4 regions of the Streptomyces sp. NPDC053076 genome follow, and region 1 is predicted to be linked to each of the others. Evidence: riboswitches for the same ligand, from Rfam matches in the RefSeq annotation. Region 1 holds a riboswitch; each other region holds the start of a gene.

Region 1 (7,667 bases):
GCGGCGAACTCTCTCAACATCAGCGGCCCCGTGAACGCCTCGTGCGCCCGCTCCCTAGGTAGCAGGAAGGCGCCGGCGAATCGATGAGCCTCGATCTCGGCACGCTTTGCATCTAGTCCGTTACGGCGCGCAGGATGCAGCACCAGATGCCCTAGTTCATGCGCTGTTGTGAAGCGTTGCCTATCTCCGCTCCCCGCAGAGAAGTAGCTGATCATGGATGGCTCGGCCGTGCCTCGCCAGCAGGAGGCACCGGAATGTCCCACCAGGATGTCTTCGCCCTGTCCTTGGGAGTCAACCAACATGAGCGGGACAACAGGGAGGCCTGCGCGCTCGCAGGCTCGGATGACGTGCCCGATCACACCATCGGAGCCTACGCCCAGTGCGGCACGAGTCTGTGCGGCAAGGTCTTCGATCGCGTCGAGTGTGATGTCTCCCTCTGCACGAGGTAGCGCGGTCCGACGCACCTTGGTTTCGGCCATGAGGCGTACCGAAACGCGATACGCCTCCCTGACCGTCGCCTCCACCCGGGCGACCTCCTTGGCCGACGCGCTGGCCTTCTTGCGGAACATCAACGTGTCGGCAGGAAGGTCAGCGGGATCGACCTCGAAGAACGACATCGGCGTGCCAGTCGCCTCAGCGATGCGCACGAGCACGTCGTCAGTAACGAGCTTGATGCCCTTCTGGATCTGTGAGATCAGCGGCTGTGAGACGCCAGCAGCTTGCGCGAGCTCCCCCTGAGTGAGCCCCATGAGGAGCCTCAAGGTTCGGATTCGCTCAGCTGGATCCCGTGCCACTTCCTTCACCCTCTTCACGCTGATCTTCCTCGAACTCGAAGGGCAGTACCAGGCCCCTGTCGTCGGGGACGAACTCCCAGTCGGTGAACGACTCAGTGTTCCTGGGCAGCTCGAAGTCGAGGTCGAACTTCGGAGCGCGCCCAGGCTTCCACTCACCGATCGGACGAACGATACGCACTGAGATCTCGCCACCCTCAGGGGGAGGGGACAGCCACACAGCGAGGAGGTTGCTGGCCTCCACACCGAATAGATCGACTGTTCGATTGTAGTAGTAGCTGATCCGTGCCTTGTTCCGGCCCGGGGCCGGAATCATGTCGTACGGCGTCGCATGTAGGAGCCGCAGGGTCATCATCCCGTTGCGCAGGTGGAGGCGCCCACTGGAGTTCTTGATGGGCTCCCAGCCGCCAAGGTCGAGATGCTCCCCCCGCCGGCGTTCGATGAAGCGGCGTGCGTGGTCACGGGCCAGGTCGGTCCGACCCTTGGTGTAGCCCTCGCCGGTCATGCCAGCTTCGTCGTAGTGAGCGTGAGCAGCGGTGTAGCCGTGATCGAGTGCTTCGTAGAGGGGGTCCGCCAGGCCCTCAGTGGCCGCGGTGATGATGGCAGCATCCTCGGGTGTGAGCATGGCGGTTATTTTATAACCGCCTAACGCACGTCATCAATGATCAGGGCACGGTGCATCCAGCTTCATCCGAAGGAGTTGCGAGTCGGGTTGGCCACGGGGCACTGCTGTTGGGCCTACTGATTGATGCCCGGGAACCGGTGCGCCGGATCAGTGCTCCCCAGTAGGCGTGCAACCGGGAGCACGCTGGAATAGGGCACCTGACCTGCGGTGCGGGAGATCTACGATGCGCATCAAGGTGAAGCCGGCGCTCGTGTAGTACTCGTGCAGCCCCTCGTTGTCCTTCCAACTGTCCGCGTGGCTGTACAGGGGCGTTCAGGAGGGTTCACCGGGCCGGTCAGGAGGGGGGCCAGTACGGCGGTGAACGGCGGCGGCCGTCGATGCACTGGACAAAGAACAGGACAACCGACGGGGCGAACCGAGGCGCCGTGGGGAGTCTGGCGGGCGCGCCGCCTCGCCGCGGAGAATCGCAAGATCACGCCGGGCGAGTGCGGAGCGTGGGCCCCGCAACCCGAGGGCAGCGGGGCCTGATCTCAGAAGTCAGAGCTCGGGTCGTTGTATCCGGGGACCTGGGCGGTGACCCACATGATCTACTTCCGGACGACCCGCGACTACATGATCGAGGAGGGAGTGACCCTGGCTTGGGTGCCAGGGTCCTGCCCTTGAGAGAGACTTTGGCAGGGTTTCCCCAAGGGTCTCTGTCTTGTCGTCTGCCTCAGCCTCTCCGACGGGGTCTCCGCAGGAAACGCTGGCCTTGAGCCCCCAGATGGGAGTTACGGGGGCTGGGTGAAGCTGCGCATGCGCTATGTCATCAAGTCTGCTTGCGGATGTACTCGATGATCATGATGATGAAACCCGGAAGCGCGAACCCGGCCGCGACCCCCGTAACTATGGCCTCGAAGTACGAGATGCGGTCCATCGTCCGTGCGGTGATGCCGGTGACGAACGCGGCGATCACGCCCATCAATACGATGATCACAGCCTCGAACTTCCGAATCTTCTTCGATCCGTCATCGTCCCCGTTCCCACTGGAGGAACCGGAACCAGCCCCCGAGACCTGAGGACCGTGTTGCGTTGCCGTCATGGCTCCGTCGACCTTCGTCAGTCGCCTGTGAAGGATGACCTGTCGGGTTCGGGCCTGCGAAGTTGCCCGGCCGTCGTCACGGCTTCACCCCAAGGGCTGCTCGGCTCGGTCGTAGTGCGATCGGTCCGGCGACCCGTCGTGCTGGGTCCTCCACTCCTGCCGCTCCATGAATTGCGACGGTGTCATCCGTACGCCGGCAGGACTCGGCTTACGCACGGATCGCCCCGTCTCCGTTGACGAGGACTGTGGCGAGGATCATCGCCAGTTACTGCCGAGTAGAGCGAATCAGAATCCGTATTTGTGGGGTTACTCACCACTCACCTGTTCCGGTGATCATCGTGATCAATCGCCGCTGGTCAACCGGAAGTTGACGGTCTATCAGCGCGGCTCGGCGAGAGTCCCAGGTAGATGCCCGTACACGCGCGTAGACCCAAATCGTGCAAGGCCTCAAGAAGGTGTGGGTCGGCTCCAGGCATGCGGGGGGTTGTCAGAGGCGCTCGCTCCGGCGTAGGAGCCCCCGTGAGGTCGAGCTGGCGCAGCGGGCGTTAGCTTGCTCGGGCCCCCCAAGTACTGACGGGGTGCATCCGGGGAGTGGGGGAGGCAAGGCCAGCGGCCGGTCGCGCGGGGCGTGGAAAACTTGAAACTGCGAGGCGTCCGCCAGGACGCCGGCCAGGTTGAGGAAGGGGGCCCACGTGCCGCAGGGCAGTCCGCGAGGTACGTACCTGGAGGTCTCGGAATCCCTCCGCGAGAAGATCAGAGACCGCGAGATCACTGAAGCACTGCCTTCTCAGTCGGTACTCGTGAGCGAGTACGGCGTGAGCCGCAGCACTATCGAGCGGGCGCTTGCCGCACTCAAGGCCGATGGTGTGATCGAGTCGGTGCAGGGCGCTGGATGGTTCGTGGCGGGTACCGGCGACCGCCGGCCGTTGGTCGAGCGGCTGACCGACGTATTGCGCGGCGGCGAGGTGAAGGTGGGCGACCGCTTCCCCACCGAGAAGGAGCTGTGCGAGCGGTTCGGCGCGTCCCGGACCGCCGTGCGCTCCGCCATCGCGCAGATGGAAGGTCAAGGGCTGATCGGCAAGGGGGCTGGGCGAGGGCGGGAAGTCCTCGCCCTGCCGGCTGGACGGGAGGCGCAGTCGGCATGACGACGACGGAACGCACAGACTTCGACGCGGACGCGGCAGAGGCCATCCTGCGCCGGGCATGCGCGGTTGCCGACCTGGACCCGGACGGCATCGAGATCCTTCGGCTCGGCGACCATGCCGTGTTCCGCATCGGCGGGGGCCGGACCATCTCGCGGGTGGGACGGGGCGCCGACCGCATTTCCTCGGTGCGGCGAGAAGTGGCCGTGGCCCGGTGGCTAGCGGACCAGCGCTACCCGGCCGCTCGTCTCGTCACGGATGCTGAACAGCCGATCGTAATCGAAGATCACCCCGTCACCTTCTGGGAAGGGCTCGCCGACGGCGACACGTATGCGAGTACGGGGGAAATGGGCGTGCTACTGCGGCGGCTCCACGAACTGGAGTCGCCGCCTTTTTTGTTGCCGCGACTCCAACCCTTCGATAAGGTCGCCAGCCGCTTGGAGCGTGCCGCGATTCCGGAGAGTACCCGCGCATTCCTCCGCTCGATGGCGAGGGATTTGGAGGCAGCGTATGGGTGCCTCGAATTCTCGCTTCCATCGGGGCATCTGCATGGTGACTTCAATGTGGGTAACGTCCTGCGCGACGCGGCAGACCACCCGCGTGTAATTGACCTGGATGGATTTGCCACCGGCCCCCGCGAGTGGGACCTTACGCAAACAGCCATGTATTACGACAGCTTTGGTTGGCATACGGAAGCAGAGTATGCGGACTTCGTGGCTGGCTACGGTTTCGACGTGCGTGAGTGGGCGGGATACGCCGTGCTGCGCAGTGTGCGGGAACTTCTGATGGTCACGTGGCTCTCGCAGAACGCGGGCGCGAACCCTCGGGCTGCCGACGAGGTTGAGAAGCGGGTGGCAACTCTCCGGTCAGGAGGATCACGCCGAGATTGGGCGCCCTTCTAGGGTGTCAAGCTGCATTGCTGCCATAGGCGGTAGGTGCGGGCTTCTTCCATGAAGGTGCGTAATTCCACAGCGCCTCGCATCATAGGGGAAATGCGTTCGCGGAATTCTCGAACGTACTGAACGCAGCGCGCCGACTTCAACCCCTCCCCGAGTTGTAGCGCAGTCTTGGCGATTTCACAGCCGCGCCCGATCTCGCCTTGGTTGATATAAGCTTCGGCTTGCACCATCGTCGCGAAAAAGTCGCTTCGATTGTTAAGGCCATCACCGAAAATCGACCCCGCGCCCCGTTCTGCCGCTTCTGCGGACCGGCCCAAATCTCGGAAGCAATGGCCGATCTCGGCTGCAAGCTCCACTTCATCGAAATAAGCGATGTACAGCGGATCGCTGTCCGGGGTCCGCTGACTTAGCTTGCGCTCTGCCTCTACCAAGGCGAGGTCGCATCCCCGTTCGTCGCCGAGGCGGGCCAGGGCCCGCGCCTCCATCGCGCGGAACTGCGCGGACATCGTGGGGCCCAGCACGCCGGCCGGTCCCGTGTAGGCCGCCCGAGCGAGGGTGGCCGCGTCCTGGTAGCGCCCGAGGAACGTGGCCTGGTGGCTCATCGCGGAAAGGATGCTTCCGCCAAGAAGCCGGTCCCCTGCCGCTTGAGTCATGCGCAGCGCCTGGATGAAGTACCGCTGAGCGATGCCATGAAGGCCGCTGTCGTAAGACATCCACCCAGCGAGCAAGAGCGCTTCTGCCACGGCCGAGTAGAGCTGTTTCCCCACGTCGTCGGAGTACTTGCCGTCCAGCATCGGCCGAACATCTGTGTGTAGATATTGGATCAGCGCGCGTCGGGCGTGGCCACCGCCGAACTTGCCATCGAGCATGCTGAAGGCGTCGGCAGTGGAGCGGATCATTTCCACGTCCACCATGCCGATCGCCTGGTTGCCCGCGCGCGTCAGCTCCCCGTCCGCCGGGGCGACGATCCAGCGCAGGGACGCCGTGTTCCAGGCAGCCGAGTCCGGCTGTGCCCTGACCAGTACCTCTGCCTCAGCCAGGTCGGCACGCCACAGGTCTGCGACGGTCTTGGCCGCCACCTCGGCCCTGTCTGCGAACTCAAGTCCGAGGTCGGGCTGTACGGAAGACACGGCCGCGTCACCCATGCCGATGTCGTCCAGGGTGAGCCGGCGCCCGACCTTCTGCCCGATGGCGTCCGCGATGAACTGCGGCATGTTGCCGCGCGGGATTGCCCCCTTGAGCCAGCGCGAGACGTACGTGTGATCGCAGGTGATGTCTTCACCTGACCGAGCGGCAGCGGCGACCACCGCGCGAGCGAGGGACTTGTGCGAGAAGTCACCTTCCTGCATGAGCGCGGCCAGTCTGGCATTCCGGTCTGCCATGGGACCCCCAGAGTGCGGCCGTAGTACCAGCTTGACTCATCGTCACTCTACGCAGGTCAGGTCCGGTGTGCAGAGGGTTCGCACCTAGGAGTGCACGACTGCACCCCCCAGTGCTCGCTCCCGAACCGCCCGCCGGATGAGGACAGTTGAATTACCACCGCATGGGACCGGCCGGCGGGACCGAGTCGAAAGCCACGGGTTGACGGCGCGGAATCCTTCTGCCAGCGTAAGTGGTAGGTAATACACACCACGCATAGCGGGGTGTGTGGCACTGAAGCACGACTAATGGAGGCCACGTCCACCGGACACGGCCTCAAGGGGCCCGGGACAGAGCGGGCCGAGGGCGCACCCGACCCTGGTCATTCGGGAGGGCTTAGACCGAAAGGTCACGTCTCCATACGCCTACAACGGGGTCATGCCGCGCTACCTGATACGGGCCCGGCACCCCCGAAGGAGACACGTACACCGCCCCGGCATCCAACCGTGAGGGTGCGAGACCGAATCTCGCCCGGGGCACTCCGGCCACTTATGTGGCCGTGCTGCGCGTCTGGCGTAGCTGATCACCTCACAACGGCGCGCGGCCCCGGGTGGCTAGACCCGGGGCCGCCGTTCGGGCCGTTCCACTGCTGAGAGGACTACGACCCAATGAGCCACATCGTCACTGTTCAGGAAGCTGTTACCGCGTTCGCCGATTGGATGGAGCCGACGGACGCGGAGCTGGACGCGATCGAGCGGGAGATGCCCGCGATCCTCGCGGACGTCGACCTGGTCGACGCGGAGATTGTCGCGCTGGAGACCCGGCCGGCCGAGCAGGACGCCCGCCGGACCCGTCGGGCCCGGCGCAAGGCCCTGGCCACGCGGGTGGTGCTGGCCAACCGTGCCGGCTGCGGGGAGGCGGCGTGATCCGCATCGTCACCGCCGGCCGGCTGGCCCGGCTGGAGCAGGAAGCCGACCAGGCCCGCAATCGTGCGCGGGACGTACAGGCGCAGGCGGACGCCGCGTGGGCAAGCCATGTACGGGAGCTCCACGCCGTCACCGACCGCGCTGAGCGAGCAGATGCCACCACCTCCGAGGTGGGTGCCCTGCTGGCCGGCGCGGTGGCGGAGCTGTCCGGGGCGCAGCAGGAGCTGCTGCTCAAGGAAATCGAGATCCGCCGGCTGCGCGAGGCGCTGGAGTCCGGGTTATTGGTGGGGCGGTCGCTGACGGTGCTGATGCACTACGGCGAGCCGCACACCGTCTACGCCACCCGCGAGGACGCGCTGACGGACACGGCCACGCACGGCGTGCCCGCCGGCACCCGCTGGGTGCCCTGCGATGAACGCCCGGCGTCCGCGTCCACATGGTGCGTTGCAGCGTTCATCTACGACGGGAACTGCAACGGCTACCGGCGGGCGTTCATGCCCTCTCCGGAGCCGGTAGGGGGTGCGGCGTGAACACTGTTCAGACCCGTTCGGCAGAGCGCGCCCTGTCGGGTGGCACGTGGCTGATCGTGTGCGGGGCGATGCTCTACTCCATCCTCACCGTGACGCCGCTCATGGCCGCGCACACGGCCGAGCAGTGGGACTGGACGGCGCCCATCCTGCCCCTCGTAGTGGACGCCGCCGTCGTCATCGTGGTCAAGCTCGATGACGTGCTCGCCCGCCTCGGTGGGCACGGCGGACGCTGGCCCGTAGTACTGCGGTGGATGACCGGGCTCATGACCCTTGCCCTCAACACCGCCGACTCGGCACTGAAGAAAGACCTGGTC
Region 2 (7,667 bases), on a different contig from region 1:
CCTGTACATTTTTTACAGAAGTCGAGCCCACTGGGGCCTCGTCATGAGGAGGCGCATGTCCATGACCCGATCGTTCGCCCGCCATGTCCTGCCCGAGTTCACCGAGCGCACCGGAGCCGCCGTGCGCACCCTCGATCCGTACGCGAAGCTCTTCGAGGACCGGATCGTCTTCCTCGGCAGCCCGGTCGACAACGCGGCGGCGAGCGACGTGACGGCCCAGCTCATGTACCTCGAACACGCCGCCCCGGACCAGGACATCACCCTGTACCTCAACTCGCCGGGCGGCTCCTTCGAGGCCATGGCGGCGATCTACGACACGATGCAGTACGTCAGTTGCGACGTGGCGACCTACTGCCTGGGGCAGGCCGCGGCCTCGGCCGCGGTGCTGCTCGCGGCCGGCGCCCCGGGCAAGCGGTTCACGCTGCCCGGCGCCCGGATCGTGATGGAACAGCCCTCGCTGCCGGAGCCGGTGCGCGGCCAGCCCAGCGACCTCCTCATCCAGGCCGAAGAGTTGTCCCGGGTCCGCGGGACGCTGGAGGAGATGCTCGTCCGGCACACGGGGCGCACGGCCGAGCAGGTCCACGAGGATCTGGAGCGTGACCTGGTCCTGGACGCCTCCGGGGCGCTCGCGTACGGACTTGTGGACGGCATCGTGCCCAGCCGCCGGGACACGCCCGGCGCACCGGACGCGAGGTGAGCCACCCATGCTGCCGGAACTTCCACCGCTGCCCGCCCTGACCCGCGCCGAGGGCGAGCTGGTCGACCGTTACCTGGAGGCGATCGACCTGCTGGGGCGCATCAACCCCGCCAGGCACGGTGACACCTACGCCGGACTGCGTGCGGCCCAGGCCCTGGTGCGCAAGGCGGCAGAGCTGCGGGACGCGCTCGCGCTGATGCACCGGCGGGGCGAGACGGAGCTGCACGGGGACACGCTGGCACGGGCGCTGCGGGTGCTGGACGGTGAACGCCGCGCCGCTCGCGTCGCGCTCCCGACCGACGGCGTGGGCTGAGGCGGACATCCGGCGGGACCGTCGGAACCCGCGCGTCGACACGCGTCGTTCGGACCGGACTTGAAACGGCCCGAACGACGTACCGCCGACCGGTGGACATCCTGATCGTTTTCCGGGGCTCCCGAGTTGCGCAACGCGCGGGTTCGTGTGTCGCCGGACGACCCCTTTCCCCAGGTCCGGGGCTACGTCCGGGAATTGACGGAAGCTCGAACAGAGCAGTGTCCACCCGAACGGGCGAGTGGTGAGTAACGCCACAAATCCACGGTTCCGTTGGGATTTTCTGACAGTCGTGCGTCAAGATCCCTGTCTGACGACAAGCCCCCGCCACCGCGGCGGGGCGATCCGGGCGGACGCCGAGTCCTGCCGCCGCCCGGATGACCGGTCGACAGGAGTGGATCGGCAGGAGTGGAGGACCCAGGCAAGGCGGGTCACCGGAACGGATGTCCGTCTGTTCGACACAGACGGAACGGACGCTCCCAGCGACCCTTGGGGTGAAGCCGTGGCAACGCGGCCGGGCAACTTCGCCAGCCCGAATCCGACAGGTCATCCTTCACAGGCGGCTGACGAAGGGTTGCGCATGACTGCGCTCAATCGTGTCCCGTCGCTGATGGCCCGGGCCGGCACGGCCTCGGCTCTCACCCTCGCCGCCGTGGGCGGCTCGATCGCGGTGCCCGGCCTCGCCACCGACGCCTCCGCCGCGACCATCGCGACGAAAGCACTCAAGGTCGCGGCCTCCAAGAAGGGTGCCCCGTACAGCTGGGGCGCCAGCGGACCGCGCAGGTTCGACTGCTCGGGGCTGACGCTCTACTCGTTCAAGAAGGCGGGCAAGAAGCTGCCGCGGACCGCCGCCCAGCAGTACAACAAGACCCACCATGTCTCCTCCCGCAGCCGCAAGGCCGGCGACCTGGTGTTCTTCCACTCGGGTTCCAGCGTGTACCACGTCGGCATCTACGCCGGCCACGGCAAGATCTGGCACGCCCCGAGGACCGGGGACGTGGTCAGGCTCCAGAAGATCTGGACGAAGAGCGTGTGGTACGGCCGGGTGAGCTGACCCGCCGCGAGGCCAGGAGCGGCTCCAGCAGCCGGGCCGCTCCCAGCGCCGCCGGCGCCGCTCCGGCGCCCGCCTGGAGCCCACGGGCGGCCCCCCGGGGGCGTGCTGCCGCTGGACACTTCTCGACCGCCGGAGGCCCTCCGCTGCCGCCGGCGGTCGAGCGCGTTCCGCCGGGCGCGTCGCGACGTACGGCTGTCGGTCGCGGACCACGACCCGCCGTTCAGGTCACCGCGGCACCCGGGGCTACTGCTCCTGCGGTCGTCCCGCTGGGACCGGTGCCGCCGGGAGCGCCCAGGGGAGTTCGATGGAGACCGTCTTGCCGCCCTCACGGGTGGGGCGGATGCGGAGTCTGCCGCCGCACTCCGCCGTGAGGCAGCGGATGATGACCATGCCGCGCCCGTTGTCCTGCTGGACGGCGGCGGGCAGTCTCTTGGGGAAGCGGGGATGGCTGTCCGTGACGCCGATGCGCAGGTGTTCGTCATGGTGCAGCGCGATGTCGACCGTGAAGGTGGGTGACTGACCGAAGGTGTGCTGTACGGCGTTCGTGGCGAGTTCGGAGACGATGAGGCGGACGGTGTCGGCCGCTTCCGTGTCCGACGGCAGGCCCCACTCCACCAGGGTGCCCACGACGTAGGAGCGGGCGGCGGAGACCGAGGCGGGATCGCTCGGCAGGGTGACGGATGCTTCCAGATGGTCTGCCATGGCGACGTCGTCCCTTTCCCGCGGGACCGCGGTCCGACATACGGCGGAGGGTTCGAGTACGGTCCCGGACTGGTGCTTGCCCGCCAGACTGCCATCACCGGGCCGACACGGGGTGCGATCCACCAAGATATGCATATATCTGTCGCTCGAAGCGGTGAACTCTGCGACGCGAGACCGTATTTGGTCGGCCCATAAGGAGTAAGGAAGAGCCTATGCAGAACGGTCCGGCAGTGCGGCGTCGCAAACTGGGCGCCGAACTGCGCACGCTGCGTACCGGCGCCGGGCTCACGAGCGGTGAGGCGGCCCGGCTGGTCGGCTGGCACCAGTCGAAGGTGAGCCGCATCGAGACCGGCGCCAGTGGTGTGAAACCGGCCGATCTGCGGTTACTGCTCGACGCCTACGGGGTGCGGGACAGACATCTGCGCGAGTTGCTGCTGATGCTGTCGGGGTCGGACGACACCGGCGGCCGGCACCGCTGGTGGCACGCCTATCGCGGGGTGCTGCCGCCGACCTACCGCGACTTCATCAGCCTGGAGTCGCAGGCGAGCGCGATGCGCACCCTGGAGACCACGGTCGTGCCCGGCCTGCTGCAGACCCCCGAGTACGCCCGCGCGGTGACCCGGGCGGCGGTGAAGGACCTCGACGAGGACCGGCTGGACACGCTGGTGGAGGTGCGTCTGGCCAGGCAGGACGTACTGCGTTCGAACCCGCCGCTGGTGCTGAGCGCCGTGCTGGACGAGGCGGTGCTGCGCCGCGAGGTCGGCGGTCCCGGGGTGATGGCCCGGCAGCTGGAGCGGCTGATGGAGGCCGCCCGCCTGCCCCAGGTGCGGCTCCAGGTGTTGCCCTTCGCGGCGGGAGCCCATGTCGGCCTCACCGGGCCTTTCGTTATTTTCTCATTTCCGAGCACTTCTGATCTGGACGTAGTTGTTGTCGACCAGTTGACGAGTAGCCTCTACCTGGAACGGAAAGAAGACCTGATGACCTACTCCGAGGCCTTCAGCACTCTTCAGTTCCATGCCCTTTCCCCCCAGGAATCGTTGGACTACATCGCCGGGATAGGTGACGGCGCGTAAGGAGGCACCATGTCAGCTCTGCCTCGGAACGTCCCTGCCAGTATCGATCTGAAACACGTGCGCTGGCTGCGCAGCAGCTACAGCACGGGAGCCAACAACTGCGTGGAGACGGCCCGGCCGCACTCCGGACCCGCGGCCGGGCTGCTCGCCGTGCGCGACTCGAAGCTCCCCACCGGACCCGCGCTGCTCTTCTCCCCCGCCAGCTGGGCGGGCTTCGTCACCACGCTCTGATCGAAATCGATCAAATTCTCTGCACACTCGTGCGACACACGGCCGTGTCACGCCGACTCATGGTCGCGTTTCGCCGATGACTCGTACAGCGCGTTCGATCTCGGCCCCGGTGAGGTCCGCGCGGGCGGTCAGCCTCAGCCGTGAGATGCCGTCGGGCACGGAGGGAGGACGGAAGCAGCCCACGGCCAGGCCCGCCGTCCGGCAGTCGGCCGCCCAGCGCACCGCCTGCTCCGGGGAGGGTGCCCGCACGGAGACCACCGCGGCGTCCGGACGTACCGCCTCCAGACCCGCGGCGGTCAGCCGCGCGTGCAGGTCCGCGGCCACCTCCCGGGCGCGCGCCGCCCGTTCCGGCTCGCGCTGGAGCAGCCGCAGCGCCGCCAGCGCGGCACCTGCCGCCGCCGGTGCCAGACCCGTGTCGAAGATGAACGTCCGGGCCGCGTTGACCAGGTGGTCGATCACCCCGGCCGGACCGAGCACCACCCCGCCCTGGCTGCCCAGCGACTTGGACAGGGTGGCGGTGACCACCACGTCGTCGGCGCCCGCGAGCCCGGCCGCGTGCGGCGCGCCCCGGCCGCCGTCGCCCAGCACCCCGAGCCCGTGGGCGTCGTCCACCACCAGTCCCGCGCCGTGCTCCCGGCACGCCGCGGCCAGCGCGGTCAGCGGCGCCCGGTCCCCGTCCACGGAGAACACCGTGTCGGAGACGACGATCGCCGCCCCCTCGTGCGTGCCGAGCGCCTTGCGCACGGCCTCCGGGTCGGCGTGCCCGACCACCTGCGTCCCGCCCCGGGCGAGCCGGCAGCCGTCGATGAGGGAGGCGTGGTTGCCCGCGTCGGACACGATCAGCGAGCCGTGCGGGCCGAGCGCGGTGACCGCGGCCAGGTTGGCGGCGTACCCGGAGGAGAACACCAGGGCCGCCTCGAAGCCGCAGAACGCGGCCAGTTCCCGCTCCAGCTCGACGTGCAGCCCGGTGGTGCCCGTGACCAGCCGGGAGCCGGTGGAGCCGCCGCCCCACGTCCGCGCGGCCTCGGCCGCTCCCCCGGTGACCTCGGGATGGCGGGCCAGGCCCAGGTAGTCGTTGCTCGCCAGGTCCAGCAGCGGCGAGTCGGCGGGGCGTGGACGCAGGGTCCGTACGAGTCCGGCGCGGCGGCGCGCCTCGGCCTGCTCGTCGATCCACCCGAACGCCATGGGTCCTCCGGTGCTTTTGTAGGTAGCGGACAGACCCTAGCGGTACGACCAGCCACCCAGTGTGTGGCAATACCCACACGGTGAACCGCCTCTGTTGTGCGAAGTCTCCTTGGCCCGGGACGGTCCCGTAGGACAGGATCGGACCTCATGGACCTGCTGAACACGCTGGTGGACAAGGGGCTTCGGCGCGAGCTGCCGACCCGCGAGGAAGCGCTCGCCGTGCTGGCCACCTCCGATGACGATCTGCTCGACGTGGTGGCCGCGGCCGGAAAGGTGCGCCGGCACTGGTTCGGGCGACGGGTGAAACTCAACTATCTGGTCAACCTCAAGTCCGGTCTGTGCCCGGAGGACTGCTCCTACTGCTCCCAGCGGCTCGGCTCCAAGGCCGACATCCTGAAGTACACCTGGCTCAAGCCGGACGAGGCGTCCGAGGCCGCCGCCGCGGGCCTCGCGGGTGGCGCCAAGCGGGTCTGCCTGGTGGCCAGCGGGCGCGGTCCGACGGACCGGGACGTGGACCGGGTCTCGCAGACCATCAAGACCATCAAGGAGCAGAACGAGGGCGTCGAGGTCTGCGCGTGCCTCGGCCTGCTCTCCGACGGCCAGGCCGAGCGGCTGCGCGAGGCCGGCGCCGACGCCTACAACCACAACCTCAACACCTCCGAGTCCACGTACGAGGACATCACCACCACCCACACGTACGCCGACCGGGTGGACACGGTGCACAAGGCGCACGCGGCCGGTCTGTCCGCCTGCTCGGGTCTCATCGCGGGCATGGGCGAGACCGACGAGGACCTCGTCGACGTCGTGTTCTCGCTGCGTGAGCTGGACCCGGACTCGGTGCCGGTGAACTTCCTGATCCCGTTCGAGGGCACCCCGCTGGCCAAGGAGTGGAACCTCACCCCGCAGCGCTGCCTGCGGATCCTGGCGATGGTCCGGTTCGTCTGCCCGGACGTGGAGGTCCGCATCGCCGGCGGTCGTGAGGTCCACCTGCGCACCATGCAGCCGCTGGCGCTGCACCTGGCCAATTCGATCTTCCTCGGTGACTACCTGACCAGCGAGGGCCAGGCCGGCAAGGCCGACCTGGAGATGATCGCGGACGCCGGCTTCGAGGTGGAGGGCGCCGACCAGGTGACGCTTCCGGAGCACCGCGCCGGGGAGACGGGCGGCTGCGGGTCGCACGCGAGCACCGGCTGTGGCTCGCAGGCCGACGCGGGCTGCGGGTCGCACGCCGACGCGGGCTGCGGCTCGCACGAGGGCGGCGGCGTGTGCGGTTCGGCGGCCGTCGCTCCGAGCGCCGCCACGGCGGCCGTTCCCCCGGGCGCCGGCACGGCCACCGTTCCCGCGGCCGGTGAGGCGCGCACCGATCTCGTCGCCGTACGCCGCCGGGGCGCCGGAACGGATCTCGCCCCCAATGCCTGACCTCGGGGTGCCGGAGCTGCTGGAACTGGACCGGCGCCATGTGTGGCATCCGTACGGCCCGATGCCCGGGCAGGTGGAACCGCTCGTCGTGGAGGCGGCGAGCGGCGTCCGGCTGCGGCTGGCGGACGGCTCCGGTGAGCTGGTCGACGGCATGTCGTCGTGGTGGTCGGCCATCCACGGCTACAACCACCCGGTCCTCAACGAGGCCGCGCGCGGGCAGCTGGGCCGGATGAGCCATGTGATGTTCGGCGGGCTCACGCACGAGCCGGCCGTCCGGCTCGCGAAGCTCCTCGTCGACATCTCGCCGGACGGTCTGGAACACGTCTTCCTGGCCGACTCCGGTTCGGTGTCCGTCGAGGTCGCGGTGAAGATGTGCCTGCAGTACTGGCGCTCGATCGGCCGGCCGGGCAAACAGCGGCTGCTGACCTGGCGCGGCGGCTACCACGGTGACACCTGGCAGCCGATGTCGGTGTGCGACCCCGACGGCGGGATGCACGAGCTGTGGACCGGCGTGCTGCAGCGCCAGGTGTTCGCGGACCCGCCGCCCGCCGAGTACGAGGAGTCGTACGCGGAGCAGCTGCGCGAGCTGATCGCGCGGCACGCGCACGAGCTGGCCGCGGTGATCGTGGAGCCGGTGGTGCAGGGCGCGGGCGGGATGCGCTTCCACTCCCCCGCCTATCTGCGGGTGCTGCGCGAGGCGTGCGACGCGCACGACGTCCTGCTGGTGTTCGACGAGATCGCCACCGGCTTCGGCCGCACCGGCGCGCTCTTCGCGGCTGACCACGCGGCCGTCACACCCGACGTCATGTGCGTGGGCAAGGCGCTGACCGGCGGCTATCTGACGATGGCGGCCACCTTGTGCACCGCGCGGGTCGCCGACGGCATCTCGCGGGGCGAGGTGCCGGTGCTCGCGCACGGCCCGACGTTCATGGGCAACCCGCTGGCGGCCGCCGTGGCCCACGCCTCCGTCGAACTGCTGTTGGGGCAGGACTGGCT
Region 3 (7,667 bases), on a different contig from region 1:
CCGGACGCCGGACCCCGCCCCGTACCGGACGCCGGACCCCGCCCCGCACCTGATGCCGGGTCCCGGGACGGACTCCGCGCCGGAGCCGAGCCCGCGCCCGGTGTCGGAGGGCCTCCCGGAGGGACGCTCGCCGCTCACGGGGGACCATGTCGACTTCCGGCAGGCGGAATTCCATGGGCAGGTCATCGGAGTCCAGATCCAGCACGCCTACGGCGCCCGGCCGCCGATCGTCCTCCCCGTCCCCGGGGACTGGCCGACGGCCACCGCGCTGGAGCCGCTCGCGCACGGGGTGCTGCCTGCCCGTCGGATGAAGGGACGTCCGCCGCTGCCGCCCTATGTCCCGAGGGACGCCGACGCCGCCCTGGTCGCCGCTCTGGCCTCCGTGGCGGTGTACGGCGGACTGGTGGTGGTGCTCGGGGAGCCGTACGCGGGCAAGTCGCGCACGGCGCTCGCGGTGCTGGCGGCCGCGCTCCCGGGCGCCCGGGTGTACGCGCCGGACGCCGGTACGGACCTGCGGGGCCTGCCCGAGGTGCTGCGGGGAGCGCCGGGGCTCCACGTGCTGTGGCTCGACGACCTCGGCGGCCACCTCGGTGACGGCGGCCTGGAACCGCGGCTGCTGGCGCGGCTGGCCGGGCTGAAGGTCGTCGTGCTCGCCACCCTGCGGGAGGACGCCTACGACGAGCACCGGCAGACCCCGCGCGGCGGAGTGCTGGACCTGGCGCAGATCGTGGAGCTGCCCCGGGAATGGACGGACGCCGAGCGGGCGCGGGCCGCGGAGTCGGGGGACGGGCGGCTGACGGAAGCGGCCGGGCTCAGCGGGGCGGAAGGGATCGCCGCGCACCTCGCCGTGGAACCGCGGCTGTGGGCGGACTTCGAGCGCGCCCGGCGCAAGCACCCGCGCGGACAGGCGCTGGTGCGGGCGGCGATCGACCTGGCGCGGTGCGGGCTGCGGGGGCCGCTGCCCCAGGACCTGCTCGTGGAGGTGGCCGACGGCTACGGGCCGCTTGCCGGGACGCAGCCGGAGACCGTCGAGGAGGCGCTGGAATGGGCCGCCCGGGACCGGTACGGGGTGCTGCCGTTGCTGCGGCGCGAGGGGCCGCGGGCCTGGTCGGCGGCGGGCCCGCTGGTGGGCACGGCCCGGTACGACGAGAAGTTGCCGCCGGTGGACGGCGCACTGTGGCAACGGGCGCTGGACGTCGCGCGATCGGGGGAGGGGCACGACTTCGAGCTGGTGGCCACACTGGCGGGCGCCGCGTTCGAACGGGGCGTCCAGGCCGGGGACAGGCGGGCGATGTACCGGCTGGGGCTGCTGGAGGAGGCCGAGGGGCACCAGGAGGAGGCGGAGAGCTGGTTCCGGCGGGCGGCCGAGGCCGGGGTGCCGGAGGCGGCGGGACGTATGGGCCGGCTGCTCGTGGAGCGCGGGCGGAGCAGGGACGCGGAACCCTTCCTGGAGGAGGCCGCGCAGGCGGGGGACGGCGACGCGGCGACGCTGCTCGCCGAGGCGCTGCTGGACCGGGCCGAGCGCTGGCTGCGCGCGGCGCGGACTCCTAAGGCGGCGCGTCTGCTGGGAGATCTGCGGTTCTGCGTGGACGACCCCGAGGAGACCTGGCTCCGGTACACGAACGCGGCCGGCCCCCGGCACCCGGAAGTCGCCCGGAGCATGGGCATGCACCACCTGGTGGTGAGCGAGACCGAGATCGCCCGGGCATGGTTGCAGCGCGCGGTGGACTCCGGTGACCAGGTCGCGGCCGAGCTGCTGGCGGAACTGGACCGCGAGGGGCCGTCGCTGAGCGACGCGGAGGACTACTTCCGGGACACGGCCGACTATCCGCTGGACATCGCCCACCACGGAATCGTCCTGGAGAAGCTGGACCGGCCGGACGAAGCCGAGACGCGGTACAGGCACGCGTACGAAGTCGGTGACTCCTACGGCGCGTACCGGCTCGGCGCCCTGTTCGACGGGCAGGGCAAACCGCAGGAGGCCCGGCGCTGGTACCGCAAGGCGGCCGACCTCGGGCACTACGCGGCGCGCAAGGCCCTCGGCGAGTTGTCCGACGGTCCGGATACCGTCGAGGAGTGAGCGACCAGGACCACCCCGACCAGCCGGCCCCCGCCCTCTTCACGTGGGAGTTCGCCGCCGATCCCTACCCCGCCTACGCCTGGCTGCGCGAGCACGCCCCCGTGCACCGGACGCGGCTGCCGAGCGGCGTCGAGGCGTGGCTGGTCACCCGGTACGCCGATGCCCGGCAGGCCCTGGCCGACCAGCGGCTGAGCAAGAACCCGGCCCATCACGACGAGCCCGAGCACGCCAAGGGCAAGACCGGCATCCCCGGCGAGCGCAAGGCCGAGCTGATGACGCATCTGCTGAACATCGACCCGCCGGACCACACCCGGCTGCGCCGCCTGGTCAGCAAGGCGTTCACACCGCGCCGGGTCGCCGAGTTCGCCCCCCGGGTGCAGGAGCTGGCCGACCAGCTCATCGACCGGTTCGCGGCGACCGGATCCGCCGACCTCATCCACGAGTTCGCCTTCCCGCTGCCCATCTACGCCATCTGCGACCTGCTCGGCGTCCCACGCGAGGACCAGGACGACTTCCGGGACTGGGCCGGCATGATGATCCGGCACGGCGGAGGGCCCCGGGGCGGGGTCGCCCGGTCGGTGAAGAAGATGCGGGGCTATCTCGCCGAGCTGATCCACAAGAAGCGCGAGGCGCTGCCGGCGGCGCCCACGCCCGGCGAGGACCTGATCTCCGGCCTCATCCGTGCCTCCGACCACGGCGAGCACCTCACCGAGAACGAGGCCGCCGCCATGGCCTTCATCCTCCTGTTCGCCGGCTTCGAGACCACCGTCAACCTCATCGGCAACGGCACCTACGCCCTGCTCACCCACCCCGAGCAGCGTCGGCGGCTGGAGGAGTCCCTGGCGCGCCGGGAGACGGACCTGCTGGCGACCGGCGTGGAGGAACTGCTGCGCTACGACGGCCCGGTGGAGCTGGCCACCTGGCGGTTCGCCACCGAGCCGCTGACCATCGGCGGGCAGGACATCGCGCCGGGCGATCCGGTGCTCGTCGTACTCGCCGCCGCCGACCGGGACCCGGAGCGGTTCGCCCACCCGGACGTGCTGGACCTCGCACGCCGTGACAACCAGCACCTCGGCTACGGCCATGGCATCCACTACTGCCTGGGCGCGCCGCTCGCCCGCCTGGAGGGTCAGACCGCGCTCGCCACCTTGCTCACCCGCCTGCCCGACCTGCGGCTCGCCGCCGAACCGGCCGAGCTGCGCTGGCGCGGTGGACTCATCATGCGTGGACTGCGCACCTTGCCGGTGGAGTTCACGCCCACCGTCTGAAGACGGGACCTCCAGGGAGAAATGACAGACGTTCAACTCTGTGATCTTCACGTGATCTGTGCGGCATGAACTTGTGACAAGTGATCGTGTGCCGATACGTTCACCCATCAGCGCGGCGAGCGGCACCATCCGCCGCGCTGGTCCCGCTGTCGCTCGAAAGGCATCTGCATGCTCTCCGGGAACGGTCGACACCGTCGCCCCCGCCAGGCACCGGCCCTCCTCGTCGCGGCCGGGGTGACCGGCTCCGCCATCGCCATCCCGCTCCTCGGCGCGGCGAGCGCCAACGCGGCCGACGGCACGACCTGGGACAAGGTGGCCGAGTGCGAGAGCGGCGGCTCCTGGAGCGCGGACACCGGCAACGGCTACTACGGCGGGCTGCAGATCTCGCAGGACGACTGGGACAAGTACGGCGGCTCCCAGTACGCGGCCAGCGCCGACCAGGCCAGCCGTCTGCAGCAGATAGCCGTCGCCGAGAAGATCCTCGCCGACCGGGGCACCACGCCCTGGGCCACCTGCGCCCTGCTGTCCGGTCTGACCTCCGACTCGGGCTCCGTGGACGTCGACACGGGCGTCGGCGACTCCGGTGACAGCGACGGTCCGGGCCACTCGTCCGGATCGGCCGACCGTTCCGACACGTCTGACACCTCCGGCACCGCCGACTCGTCCGGTCTGCCTGATTCGTCGTCCTCCACCGGGACCGGCTCCGCCACCGGCACCGGGACCGGCTCCGGCACCGGGTCCTCCTCGGGCGAGACCGGCACGGCGACCCCGAAGCCGGGCAAGGACGCCGGTACGGCCACCGGTTCCACCGGGACCAACACTCCCAAGTCCGACAAGTCCTCCTCGCGGGACTCCGGAAGTCCGCAGGGGGCCGACGGTGCTCCCACGGCCACCCCGGACGCCGCGACCGAGCCCAACGCGCAGCAGGCTGCCGGTTCTTGGAGCCTGGTCGACACCGGGGCCCTCAGCAGTGGTGGACGGCACCGCGGGGCGAGTGCGGACGAAACGGTGACAAACGGTCCGGGTGTCGCCGGCTCCGGTCGGCACGCCTCGCCCGAGCCGGGCACCTACACCGTCCGCGAGGGCGACTCCCTGGTCTCCATCGCCGACTCCCTTGACGTCGACGGCGGGTGGCGCGCGCTGTACGCCGGGAACAAGGAGGCCATCGGGCCCGACCCGAGCCGCATCACTGCCGGTCAGACCCTGGAAGTCGGGGGCGAAACGGGCAAGAAGTAGCGGGAGTTGACGCCCCACTTAGCGCCCTAATGTCCGGTTTGGCGAAAGTGTGGGATGAGTCTCAGAAGCCCTGATCGTCTTTGAAATTCCGCGGATCGCGTGTCTACGGTCGAGGCCGCTCGTCACCACGAGCCCCGGCAGCCACCACGCCGAATCCTGCCAGTGGTTGCCCGGGAACAGTCGACGCGTAAAGCGCCGTAGGCAGGAGCGGGGGACCCAAGGTAGGCGCCGGGGCCAGCACTTGAAGCTGGAACCGGCTGGGGGTGAAGCCGCACTCCGCGCAAGCGGGAGGTGCGGCCGGGCAACTCAACCGGCCCGAACCCGACAGCTCACCTCGTAGGCGTCGGTGAGGGGATCTCCATGCTGTTTACCGGCAAGGGCAAGCACCGCCGTCCGTCCAAGGCCGTCCGCGCCGTCGCGCTGGCCGGTGTCACCGGCGCCGCCGTCGCCGCCCCGCTGATGGCGGCCGGCAACGCCTCCGCCGCCACCACCTCCGAGTGGGACACGGTCGCCCAGTGCGAGTCCGGCGGCAACTGGTCCATCAACACCGGCAACGGTTACTACGGCGGCCTCCAGTTCTCCGCCTCCACCTGGGCCGCGTACGGCGGCACCCAGTACGCCGCCACCGCCGACAAGGCCGGCAAGGCGCAGCAGATCGCCGTCGCCGAGAAGGTTCTCGCCGCGCAGGGCAAGGGTGCCTGGCCGGTCTGCGGCACGGGCCTGTCGAGCACCCCGAACAGCGGCCCCGCCCCGAGCGCCCCCTCCACCACGGACTCGGGCAGCGGCACCACCACCACCACCCGCTCCACCGACCAGCAGGCCGCCTCCCGCTCCGCCGAGCGCCCGGCCGCGTCCACGAGCAAGAGCAAGACCGTCACCACCCCGACCGGCAAGACGGTCAAGAAGGGCGACGGCGAGTACAAGGTCGTCACCGGTGACACCCTCGGCACCATCGCCGAGAAGCACCACGTCCAGGGCGGCTGGAAGAAGCTGTTCGAGCTGAACAAGGACATCGTCGAGGACGCCGACCTCATCTACCCGGGCCAGCAGCTGCACCTGAAGTAGCCACCTGGCTCCCAGCCGGCCCACAGGACCCGCACATCCGTGCGGGCCACCCTGAAGGCCCCCGTGCGGGTCACCCCCCGTCCCCCACGGGCCCCCCGCCCCGGTGCGTGTTCCCCCGTACGCACCGGGGCGGGCTTTTTTGTGCGCAGCGCACGGAAGTCCGCCGCACCTCTTTGTTTCGGGCAGAAACAAAAGGTACCGTCGGCTTGTCCACGGGACGGTCGGTCGGTGGCCGACGCCCCTGGGACGGTTAGGCTCTAGTCGCAAGGCACACCAGCCCCGCACTTCCAGCGTCACATCCAAGAAGGAGATGCTCGTGCCGTCCATCGACGTCGTCGTAGCCCGGGAAATCCTGGACTCCCGAGGCAACCCCACGGTCGAGGTCGAGGTCGGCCTCGACGACGGCAGCACGGGTCGTGCCGCCGTCCCGTCCGGCGCCTCGACGGGCGCCTTCGAGGCCATCGAGCTGCGCGACGGTGACCCCAACCGCTACCAGGGCAAGGGCGTCGAGAAGGCCGTCCTCGCCGTCATCGAGCAGATCGGCCCGGAGCTGGTCGGCTACGACGCCACCGAGCAGCGCCTGATCGACCAGGCCATGTTCGACCTGGACGCCACCGACAACAAGGGCTCCCTGGGCGCCAACGCCATCCTCGGCGTCTCGCTCGCCGTCGCCCACGCCGCCTCCGAGGCCAGCGACCTCCCCCTCTTCCGCTACCTGGGCGGCCCGAACGCGCACCTGCTGCCGGTGCCGATGATGAACATCCTGAACGGCGGCTCGCACGCCGACTCCAACGTGGACATCCAGGAGTTCATGATCGCCCCGATCGGCGCGGAGTCCTTCTCCGAGGCGCTGCGCTGGGGCACCGAGGTCTACCACACGCTGAAGAAGGTCCTGAAGAGCAAGGGCCTGTCCACCGGCCTCGGCGACGAGGGCGGCTTCGCCCCGAACCTCGGCTCCAACCGCGAGGCCCTCGACCTCATCCTCGAGGCCGTCAAGGAGGCCGGTTACGCCCCCGGCGAGCAGATCGCCCTCGCGCTCGACGTCGCCGCCTCCGAGTTCTACAAGGACGGCAAGTACCTCTTCGAGGGCAAGGAGCGCTCCGCCGCCGAGATGACGGAGTACTACGAGGAGCTCGTCGCGGCCTACCCGCTCGTCTCCATCGAGGACCCGCTGTTCGAGGACGACTGGGCCGGCTGGAAGGTCATCACCGACCGTCTCGGCGACAAGGTCCAGCTGGTCGGCGACGACCTGTTCGTCACCAACCCCGAGCGCCTGGCCCGCGGCATCGAGGAGGGCGCCGCCAACGCCCTGCTGGTCAAGGTCAACCAGATCGGCTCGCTGACCGAGACCCTGGACGCCGTCGAGCTGGCCCAGCGCAGCGGCTTCAAGTGCATGATGTCCCACCGCTCCGGCGAGACCGAGGACGTCACCATCGCCGACCTGGCCGTCGCCACCAACTGCGGCCAGATCAAGACCGGCGCCCCGGCCCGCTCCGAGCGCGTCGCCAAGTACAACCAGCTGCTGCGCATCGAGGAGATCCTCGACGACGCCGCGGTCTACGCCGGCCGCTCCGCCTTCCCGCGCTTCAAGGGCTGAGGCTGACCCAACCTGGCGTAAGGCTTAGCCAGTCGTACGTACGTCCCCGTACCCGGTCCCGTACCGTGTGCGGGGACGTACGCGCGTGTGAACGGGAGGCGGGGAAGATGGCCGTGAAGGACCGGGACCGGTTCTCCACCGCGACCAGGCTCAGGCTGCTGGGCGAGCAGACGGCGGCCCGTGTCTACCGCTCTCAGACCAAGCGGCAGGCCCGCCGATCCCGGCTCACCGGCCGCGCGGCGCTGCTCGCCCTGGTGCTGTGCACGCTGATCGTCGCGCTCGCCTACCCGATGCGGCAGTACGTCTCCCAGCGCGCCGAGATCGCCGAACAGCAACGGCAGCAGGAGCAGGCGCGCAAGCGCGTCGAGCAGCTGCGCGACCTCAAGGCGCGCTGGCAGGACGACGCCTACGCCGAGCAGCA
Region 4 (7,667 bases), on a different contig from region 1:
CCCACGGTGCCGTGCTGGCCGCGGCCGACAACGCCTGCGCGAGCCCCCCGAGTTCCACATGGACCACGAGTACCGGCTTCCCCGGCACCGAGGCCGCGGCCGACCGCAGCGCCTCCGCCAGCTCCGCGTCCCCGGGCGACCCCTCCCCGATCGCGGGGATCGCCGTGACGACGACGGCGTCGTTCGTCCCGTCGGCCAGCGCGGCGGCGAGCGCCCGGTGGAAGTCCGCCGCCGTCGCCCCGGTCGTCAGGTCCACCGGCCGCGCCGGCCGCAGTCCCTCGGCGACGCACCGGTCGTACGTCAGCACGCCCAGCGACTCGGAGTTGCCGAGGATGGCGACGCGCGGTCCGCCGGGCAGTGGCTGGCGGGCCAGCAGCAGCCCGGCGTCGACCAGTTCGGTGATCGTGTCGACCCGGATCACGCCGGCCTGACGGAGCAGCGCGGAGACGGTCGCGTACGGCAGCCGGGTGGCCCGTACCGCGTGCCCCTGCGGCGCCGTTCCGGTCCCTTGCACGACCACCAGCGGCTTCGCCGCCGCCGTTCGGCGGGCGAGACGGGTGAACTTGCGGGGGTTGCCGATGGACTCCAGGTACATGAGGACGACATCGGTCTCGGGGTCGTCGTACCAGTACTGCAGGACGTCGTTGCCCGAGACGTCGGCGCGGTTGCCGGCGGAGACGAAGGTGGACACGCCGGTGACACCGGTCACCCCTCCGCCGCGCCGGTGCAGCCGGGACAGCAGGGCGATGCCGATGGCTCCGGACTGGGCGAACAGCCCGATGCGGCCGGGGCGGGGCATCTCGGGGGCGAGGGAGGCGTTCAGCCGGACGTCGGAGGCGGTGTTGATGATCCCGAAGGCGTTGGGGCCGATGGTCCGCATGCCGTGGGCGCGCGCGGCCCGTACGAGGGCGCGCTGCCGTTCGCGGCCCTCGGGTCCGCTTTCGGCGTATCCGGCGGAGAGCACGACCAGCCCCTGCACGCCGTGTTCGCCGCACTGGGCGACCACGGAGGGCACGTGTTCGGCCGGTACGGCGACGACGGCGAGGTCGACGTGCCCGTCGATGTCCCGCACCGAGCGGTACGCGGGTACCCCGTCGACCTCCTTGAGGTCCTCCGGGAAGGCGCTGTTCACGGCGTGCAGCCGGCCCGGGTAGCCCGCCTCGCGGATGTTGCCGAGGATGCTGCGGCCCACCCCGCCGGGGGCGCGGCCGACACCGACGACCGCGACGGAGCCGGGCGCGAGCAGCCGCCGTACCGAGTGGGCCTCGGCGCGCTGCTCCCGGGCGCGCTGCACGGCGACGGACCGGTCGGTGGGTTCGAGGTCGAACTCCAGGCGGACGACGCCGTCCTCGAAACTGCGCTGCTGGGTGTAACCGGCGTCCGTGAACACCTTGATCATCTTGGTGTTGGCGGGCAGCACCTCGGCGGCGAAGCGGCGGATGCCGCGCTCGCGGGCGACGGCGGCGATGTGCTCCAGCAGGGCGGAGGCGACTCCACGGCCCTGGTGGGCGTCCTGCACCAGGAAGGCGACCTCGGCCTCGTCGGCGGGCGCGGAGGCGGGCATGCCGTCGGTGCCGATGCGGTCGTAGCGTACGGTGGCGATGAACTCGCCGCCGATGGTGGCGGCGAGCCCCACCCGGTCCACGAAGTCGTGGTGCGTGAAGCGGTGGACGTCCTTTGCGGAGAGCCGTGGGTACGGCGCGAAGAAGCGGTAGTACTTCGACTCGTCGGAGACCTGCTCGTAGAAACTGACCAGGCGGTCGGCGTCATCAACGGTGATGGGCCTGATGCGTGCGGTGCCACCGTCGCGCAGCACCACGTCCGCCTCCCAGTGGGCGGGGTACTGGTGCCGGTCCTGCCGGTCCGCCGAGGTCTGCATGGGCCCCAGAGTACGGCTCGCGCAGGCAGGCGGGGCGAGGCAGTCTGTGGAGGACGGGGAGCCGGACCGAGGCCGCGGTCCGACGCCACACCGGAGCGGGAAGAATGCCCTGTCCGGGCACGCTTCACGGTGTGGGAAACTGGTCTAGACAACCCTGAACACCGAAGGGCAGCAACACATGGCTGAGCGCCGCGTCAACGTCGGCTGGGCCGAGGGCCTCCACGCCCGCCCCGCCTCCATCTTCGTCCGAGCCGCCACGGCCGCAGGCGTCCCGGTGACGATCGCCAAGGCCGGGGGCAACCCCGTCAACGCGGCCTCCATGCTGGCCGTCCTGGGCCTGGGCGCCCAGGGCGGCGAGGAGATCGTCCTCGCCTCCGACACCGAGGGCGCGGACGCCGCCCTCGACCGTCTGGCCAAGCTGGTCTCCGAGGGCCTGGAAGAGCTGCCCGAGACCGTCTGAGCAGGACCGGGAAGCCGCGCCGTTCCGTACCGGGCGGCGCGGCTTCCGCGTTTTCGAGGGGGGCACCCGAATTCACCGCGGGCATCCAGAAGACCGCGACCCGGAATTCAGGGCGCGGAAAAAGGACAGCGAAAAACACGCCCTCACCGATTAACTCATCTTTGTATACGGCGCCCGTGTTAAAGCCGCGGGCCCGACATGTTTACGGCGTGTTGCGAGGTCCTCACACGCTCCACGGCACCGGAAAGGCGCAGCCGGTGCGCACCCGCCGCGCGCTCCGCGTGCAGCGCCGTGAGCGCCCGCGCGCGTTCGCCGTCCCCGCGCGCCACGGCATCCACGATCGCGCCGTGCTCCGCCCAGGAATCCGCCGGGCTCAGCGGCGGCTCCACCGCGTACATCCAGGCGATCTTGTGGCGCAACTGAGTCAGCATCGCGGTCAACGACGGGCTGCCGGACGCCTGGACGAGCGTCTCGTGGAACCAGCCGTCCAGCGAGCGCAGATCGTCGCTGTTGCCCCTCCTGGCCCGCTCCTGCCCCAGCCGGACCAGGCCGCGCAGCACCTTCAGATGGGCCTCGGTGCGCCGCTGGGCGGCCCGCGCGGCGCCCAGCGGCTCCAGGAGCGTCCGCATCTCCAGCACGTCGGCGGCCTCCTGCTCCGTCGGCTCGGCCACGCACGCGCCCGCGTGCCGGCGCGTCACCACGAAGCCCTCGGCCTCCAGCGTGCGCAGCGCCTCCCGCACGGGGACGCGCGAGACGCCGTAGCGGCGGGCCAGGACTTCCTCGGTGAGGCGGCTGCCGCGCTTGTACACGCCGGCGACGATGTCGTCCCGGACCGCGGTGCACACCGTGTGCGCCGGAATACGCATGACCGACCTCCGCCTTAAATCCCCGTGAAACGCCACGATGGACGCCTGTTCCGCGACTCTATTCCAATGAGCCGGAATTTCCGATGGCAGGCCCTAATCCATGGATATATTTTGGACAGGGAGTACGGCGGACACCGCGAAAAACGGCGATAGCCCCGGCTCGGTGAGCCGGGGCTATCGATGACCGTGCGGTACGCGTCAGACGTTCACGCCGTGCTGGCGGAGGTAGGCGACGGGGTCGACGTCGGAGCCGTACTCGGTACCGGTGCGCGCCTCGAAGTGGAGGTGCGGGCCGGTGACGTTGCCGGTGGCGCCGGACAGGCCGATCTGCTGGCCCGGGACGACCTTCTGGCCCACCGTGACCCCGATGGAGGACAGATGGCCGTACTGGGTGTACATGCCGTCGGCCATCCGGATCACGATCTGGTTGCCGTACGCGCCGCCCCAGCCCGTGGAGACGACCGTGCCGGAGCCCACCGCGTGGACGGTCGTGCCGCTGGCCGCGTGGAAGTCGATGCCGGTGTGCGAGCCGGAGGACCACAGGGAGCTGCTGGCCTGGTAGCCCGTGGAGACGTAGGAGTGCGCGATGGGGGCGACGAAGGCGTTCAGCCGCTTGCGCTCCGCCTCTCGGGCGGCGCGGGCCTTGGCCGCGCGTATCTCCTCGGCCCGCTTGGCGGCCGCCTTCGCCGCGGCCTTCTCGGCCGCCTTCTGGTCGGCGGCCTGCTGCTGCGCGGCGGCCTGCGCGTCGATCTGCTCGGCGACGTCATCGGTCGCGGCGAGGACGGGAATGAGGCCGGTCTGCTCGCCGGGGTTCTCGGCGGCGAGCGCCGGGGAGGCGGCGAGGGTGCCGATCACACCGGTGGTGGTGAGGGCCGCGATACCGGCCGCCTGAGCGGTGGTCCGCTTGACCCGGCCGGGCTTGCGGTGCTTCCCGGTGGCGCACATGAACGCCATGAAGTGGCTGGTCCTTTCCTTCCCTCTCGCCTACCGGGTTAGCTGACGGGTTCGGAGCAGGAAGGTCTCCTACGGGCCCCCTCGCTGCCGCGCGGGCGCCCGATTCACCCCAGGGACGGTGGGTCCCCGGCTCCCCTGGCTCGCGCCGTACGGGGACTCGGCGATGACTGTCCGGTGCCGCGGGCGCGGCGCACTGCCTGACGAACAGCCTGGACGAAGCTACGGGGGCGTGCTTTCAATCCTCAAACGGATACCGGTTTTTGTAGCGCATCCCACAGGTCAGACAGGCAACCTCCGCCCTAAAACGGGCATCTGGGAGAAAGAGTGGAACAGCAGGGGCCCTGACGACCCGTAGGTCGGCAGGGCCCCTTCCGCGCGCGGGCCGTTACTCGGCCGCCACCACGGTCACTTCGCCGATGCCGAGGGCCTCGACCGGCGCCTTGATCTGGGCGGCGTCGCCGACGAGGACGGTCACCAGACGGTCCACCGGGAAGGCGTTCACGACGGCCGCGGTGGCCTCCACCGTGCCCGTGGCGGCCAGCTGCCGGTACAGCGTCGCCTGGAAGTCGTCGGGCAGGTGCTGCTCGACCTGGTCGGCCAGCGTGCTCGCGACGGCCGCCGCGGTCTCGTACTTCAGCGGCGCCACACCCACGAGGTTCTGCACGGCGACATCCCGCTCGGCGTCGGTCAGGCCGTCCGCCGCGAGGGTGCGCAGCACCTTCCACAGGTCGTCCAGCGCCGGGCCCGTGTTCGGCGTGTCGACGGAGCCGCTGATGGCGAGCATCGCCGCGCCCGTCCCGTCCGGCGCGGACCGCAGGACCTGCCCGAAGGACCGCACGCCGTAGGTGTAGCCCTTCTCCTCGCGCAGGACGCGGTCCAGGCGGGAGGTGAGGGTGCCGCCGAGGCAGTAGGTGCCGAGCACCTGGGCGGGCCACACGCGGTCGTGCCGGTCGGGGCCGACGCGGCCGATGAGCAGCTGCGTCTGGACGGCACCGGGCCGGTCCACGATGACCACGCGCCCGGTGTCGTCGGCGGTCACCGGCGGCACCGGCCGGGGCTCGCCCGGCGTGCCGGTCCAGGCGCCCAGGGTCTCGCCGAGCAGCTCGTCCAGGTCGATGCCGGTCAGGTCACCGACGACCACCGCGGTGGCGGTGGCGGGCCGCACATGGCGGTCGTAGAAGGCGCGCACGGCCGCCGCGTCGATCTTCTCGACCGTCTCCTCGCTGCCCTGGCGCGGGCGGGACATGCGCGAGGCCGCCGGGAACAGTTCCCTGGACAGCTCCTTGGCGGCCCGGCGGGAGGGGTTGGCCAGCTCGTGCGGAATCTCGTCCAGCCGGTTGCGCACCAGCCGCTCGACCTCGCTCTCGGCGAAGGCGGGCGCGCGCAGGGCGTCGGCGAGCAGGCCGAGGCCCTTGGACAGACGGGAGGCCGGGACCTCCAGGCTGAGCCGGACTCCGGGGTGGTCGGCGTGCGCGTCCAGGGTTGCGCCGGCGCGCTCCAGTTCGGCGGCGAACTCCTCGGCGGAGTGCTTGTCGGTGCCCTCGGAGAAGGCCCGCGCCATGATCGTGGCGACGCCGTCCAGACCGGCCGGCTCGGCGTCCAGGGGCGCGTCCGTCAGGACCTCCACCGCGACGACCTGCTGGCCGGGGCGGTGGCAGCGCAGCACGGTCAGGCCGTTGTCGAGGGTGGCGCGCTCGGGGGCCGGGAACGCCCAGGGCTTGGCGTCGCCGGGCTGCGGCTGGGGGTGGAACTCCATGGTGGCGAGCTCGGTCACTTGGCCGTCTCCTCGTCGTTCTCGTTGCCGGCCTCTACGGTCGCTTCCCGCTCCGGGTCCTCGGGGACCTTGGCGTCCGGGACGGACTCCGGGGACTTCGGCTCGTAGACGAGGACCGCGCGGTTGTCGGGCCGCAGGCGGGCCTTGGCGACCTCCTGGACCTCCTGCGGGGTCACCTCCAGGACGCGCTTGACGGCGGTCAGGGCGAGCTGCGGGTCGCCGAACAGGACGGCGTAGCGGCACAGTTCGTCGGCGCGGCCGGCCACCGTGCCCAGCCGGTCCAGCCACTCGCGCTCCAGCTGGGCCTGGGCGCGCTCCATCTCCTCGGGCGTGGGGCCCTCCTCGGCGAACCGGGCCAGCTCCTCGTCGATGGCGGTCTCGATGACCGGCACCTCGACGTCACCGGAGGTCTTCACGTCCAGCCAGCCCATGGAGGGCGCGCCGGCCAGCCGGAGCAGGCCGAAGCCGGCGGCGACGGCCGTACGGTCGCGGCGCACCAGCCGGTTGTACAGGCGGGAGGACTCGCCGCCGCCCAGGACGGTCAGGGCGAGGTCGGCCGCGTCGCACGCACGCGTGCCGTCCTCCGGAAGCCGGTAGGCGGCCATCAGGGCGCGCGCCGGGACCTCCTCGACGACGACCTCGCGCTTCTGCTCACCGATGACCTCCGGCAGGGAGCCGTCGCGCGGGGCGGGCTTGCCGTCGTGGGACGCGATCGAACCGAAGTACTTCTCGATCCAGGCGAGGGTCTGCGCGGGGTCGATGTCACCGACCACGGAGAGCACCGCGTTGTTCGGCGCGTAGTAGGTGCGGAAGAACTCGCGGGCGTCCTCCAGGGTGGCCGCGTCCAGGTCCGCCATCGAGCCGATCGGCGTGTGGTGGTACGGGTGGCCCTCCGGGTAGGACAGGGCGGTCAGCTTCTCGAAGGCGGTGCCGTACGGCACGTTGTCGTAGCGCTGGCGGCGCTCGTTCTTGACGACGTCCCGCTGGTTCTCCATGGACTCGTCGTCCAGCGCGGCCAGCAGGGAGCCCATGCGGTCGGCCTCCAGCCAGAGGGCGAGCTCCAGCTGGTGGGCGGGCATGGTCTCGAAGTAGTTGGTGCGCTCGAAGCTGGTGGTGCCGTTCAGCGAGCCGCCGGCGCCCTGCACCAGCTCGAAGTGGCCGTTGCCCTTGACCTGCGCGGAGCCCTGGAACATCAAGTGCTCGAAAAGGTGAGCCAGGCCGGTACGCCCCTTGACCTCGTGGCGGGAGCCGACGTCGTACCAGAGGCAGACCGCCGCCACCGGGGTCAGGTGGTCCTCGGAGAGCACCACGCGCAGACCGTTGGCCAGGCGGTGCTCGGTCGCTGTCAGGCCCCCGGAGCCTGCCTCGGCTGTGGTCGTGTGACCCATGGGCATGTACGTCCCTTCGCGAGCGGAGGCGGTTGTGGAAACCGCGGTTGTCCTGCCGTTCCTGCCACTGTATTCAAAGCGTGCGGGGCCTCGGCGAAGTTCCCGCAGGACGTACGCCCAGAGCGGATCGCGTAGCCTGCGTCCGGCCCTCCGCGGACGCCCCCGGGCGCGGGGCGGGCCCGTGGAGACCGGGTCGTGGCCCGGGTTGTCAGTGCCGCGGTCCACAATGGTCCGCGACAGATCCGTCATTCGCTTCAGCAAGAGCGAGCCGGGGGGTGCGCGCCCCCTCGGCGCGCGACCAGATCAGGAGGAGCCGGCAGCGATGGCCCGCCGCAGCACGAAGACC

Evidence for each region. A riboswitch is a leader RNA that binds a small molecule or an ion and turns the genes downstream of it on or off. The one in region 1 is predicted to bind cyclic di-AMP.
Region 2: it holds a riboswitch for cyclic di-AMP, as region 1 does, so the genes downstream of both, ACIGYR_RS30160 (C40 family peptidase) here and ACIGYR_RS26690 (hypothetical protein) in region 1, are expected to answer to the same signal.
Region 3: it holds a riboswitch for cyclic di-AMP, as region 1 does, so the genes downstream of both, ACIGYR_RS34190 (transglycosylase family protein) here and ACIGYR_RS26690 (hypothetical protein) in region 1, are expected to answer to the same signal.
Region 4: it holds a riboswitch for cyclic di-AMP, as region 1 does, so the genes downstream of both, ACIGYR_RS35115 (M23 family metallopeptidase) here and ACIGYR_RS26690 (hypothetical protein) in region 1, are expected to answer to the same signal.

The regions. Positions count from the first base shown of each region.
Region 1 is NZ_JBITZL010000007.1:84,971-92,637, reverse strand. It holds gene ACIGYR_RS26700 (helix-turn-helix domain-containing protein) at 1-812, opposite strand, end outside; gene ACIGYR_RS26695 (hypothetical protein) at 775-1,416, opposite strand; gene ACIGYR_RS26690 (hypothetical protein) at 2,225-2,497, opposite strand; cyclic di-AMP (ydaO/yuaA leader) riboswitch at 2,505-2,686, opposite strand; gene ACIGYR_RS26685 (GntR family transcriptional regulator) at 3,190-3,642, shown strand; gene ACIGYR_RS26680 (phosphotransferase enzyme family protein) at 3,639-4,541, shown strand; gene ACIGYR_RS26675 (hypothetical protein) at 4,538-5,920, opposite strand; gene ACIGYR_RS26670 (DUF6284 family protein) at 6,566-6,823, shown strand; gene ACIGYR_RS26665 (hypothetical protein) at 6,820-7,353, shown strand; gene ACIGYR_RS26660 (DUF2637 domain-containing protein) at 7,350-7,667, shown strand, end outside.
Region 2 is NZ_JBITZL010000008.1:346,258-353,924, forward strand. It holds gene ACIGYR_RS30150 (ATP-dependent Clp protease proteolytic subunit) at 62-697, shown strand; gene ACIGYR_RS30155 (hypothetical protein) at 705-1,010, shown strand; cyclic di-AMP (ydaO/yuaA leader) riboswitch at 1,352-1,584, shown strand; gene ACIGYR_RS30160 (C40 family peptidase) at 1,588-2,061, shown strand; gene ACIGYR_RS30165 (ATP-binding protein) at 2,305-2,763, opposite strand; gene ACIGYR_RS30170 (helix-turn-helix domain-containing protein) at 2,976-3,836, shown strand; gene ACIGYR_RS30175 (DUF397 domain-containing protein) at 3,846-4,067, shown strand; gene ACIGYR_RS30180 (8-amino-7-oxononanoate synthase) at 4,125-5,252, opposite strand; gene bioB (biotin synthase BioB) at 5,400-6,671, shown strand; gene ACIGYR_RS30190 (adenosylmethionine--8-amino-7-oxononanoate transaminase) at 6,664-7,667, shown strand, end outside.
Region 3 is NZ_JBITZL010000011.1:146,987-154,653, forward strand. It holds gene ACIGYR_RS34175 (hypothetical protein) at 1-2,080, shown strand, start outside; gene ACIGYR_RS34180 (cytochrome P450) at 2,077-3,348, shown strand; gene ACIGYR_RS34185 (transglycosylase family protein) at 3,517-4,584, shown strand; cyclic di-AMP (ydaO/yuaA leader) riboswitch at 4,768-4,942, shown strand; gene ACIGYR_RS34190 (transglycosylase family protein) at 4,945-5,649, shown strand; gene eno (phosphopyruvate hydratase) at 5,960-7,246, shown strand; gene ACIGYR_RS34200 (septum formation initiator family protein) at 7,354-7,667, shown strand, end outside.
Region 4 is NZ_JBITZL010000012.1:127,345-135,011, reverse strand. It holds gene ACIGYR_RS35130 (GNAT family N-acetyltransferase) at 1-1,879, opposite strand, end outside; gene ACIGYR_RS35125 (HPr family phosphocarrier protein) at 2,058-2,339, shown strand; gene ACIGYR_RS35120 (GntR family transcriptional regulator) at 2,519-3,205, opposite strand; gene ACIGYR_RS35115 (M23 family metallopeptidase) at 3,404-4,159, opposite strand; cyclic di-AMP (ydaO/yuaA leader) riboswitch at 4,172-4,332, opposite strand; gene ACIGYR_RS35110 (M16 family metallopeptidase) at 4,545-5,933, opposite strand; gene ACIGYR_RS35105 (M16 family metallopeptidase) at 5,930-7,327, opposite strand; gene ACIGYR_RS35100 (DNA topoisomerase (ATP-hydrolyzing) subunit A) at 7,644-7,667, shown strand, end outside.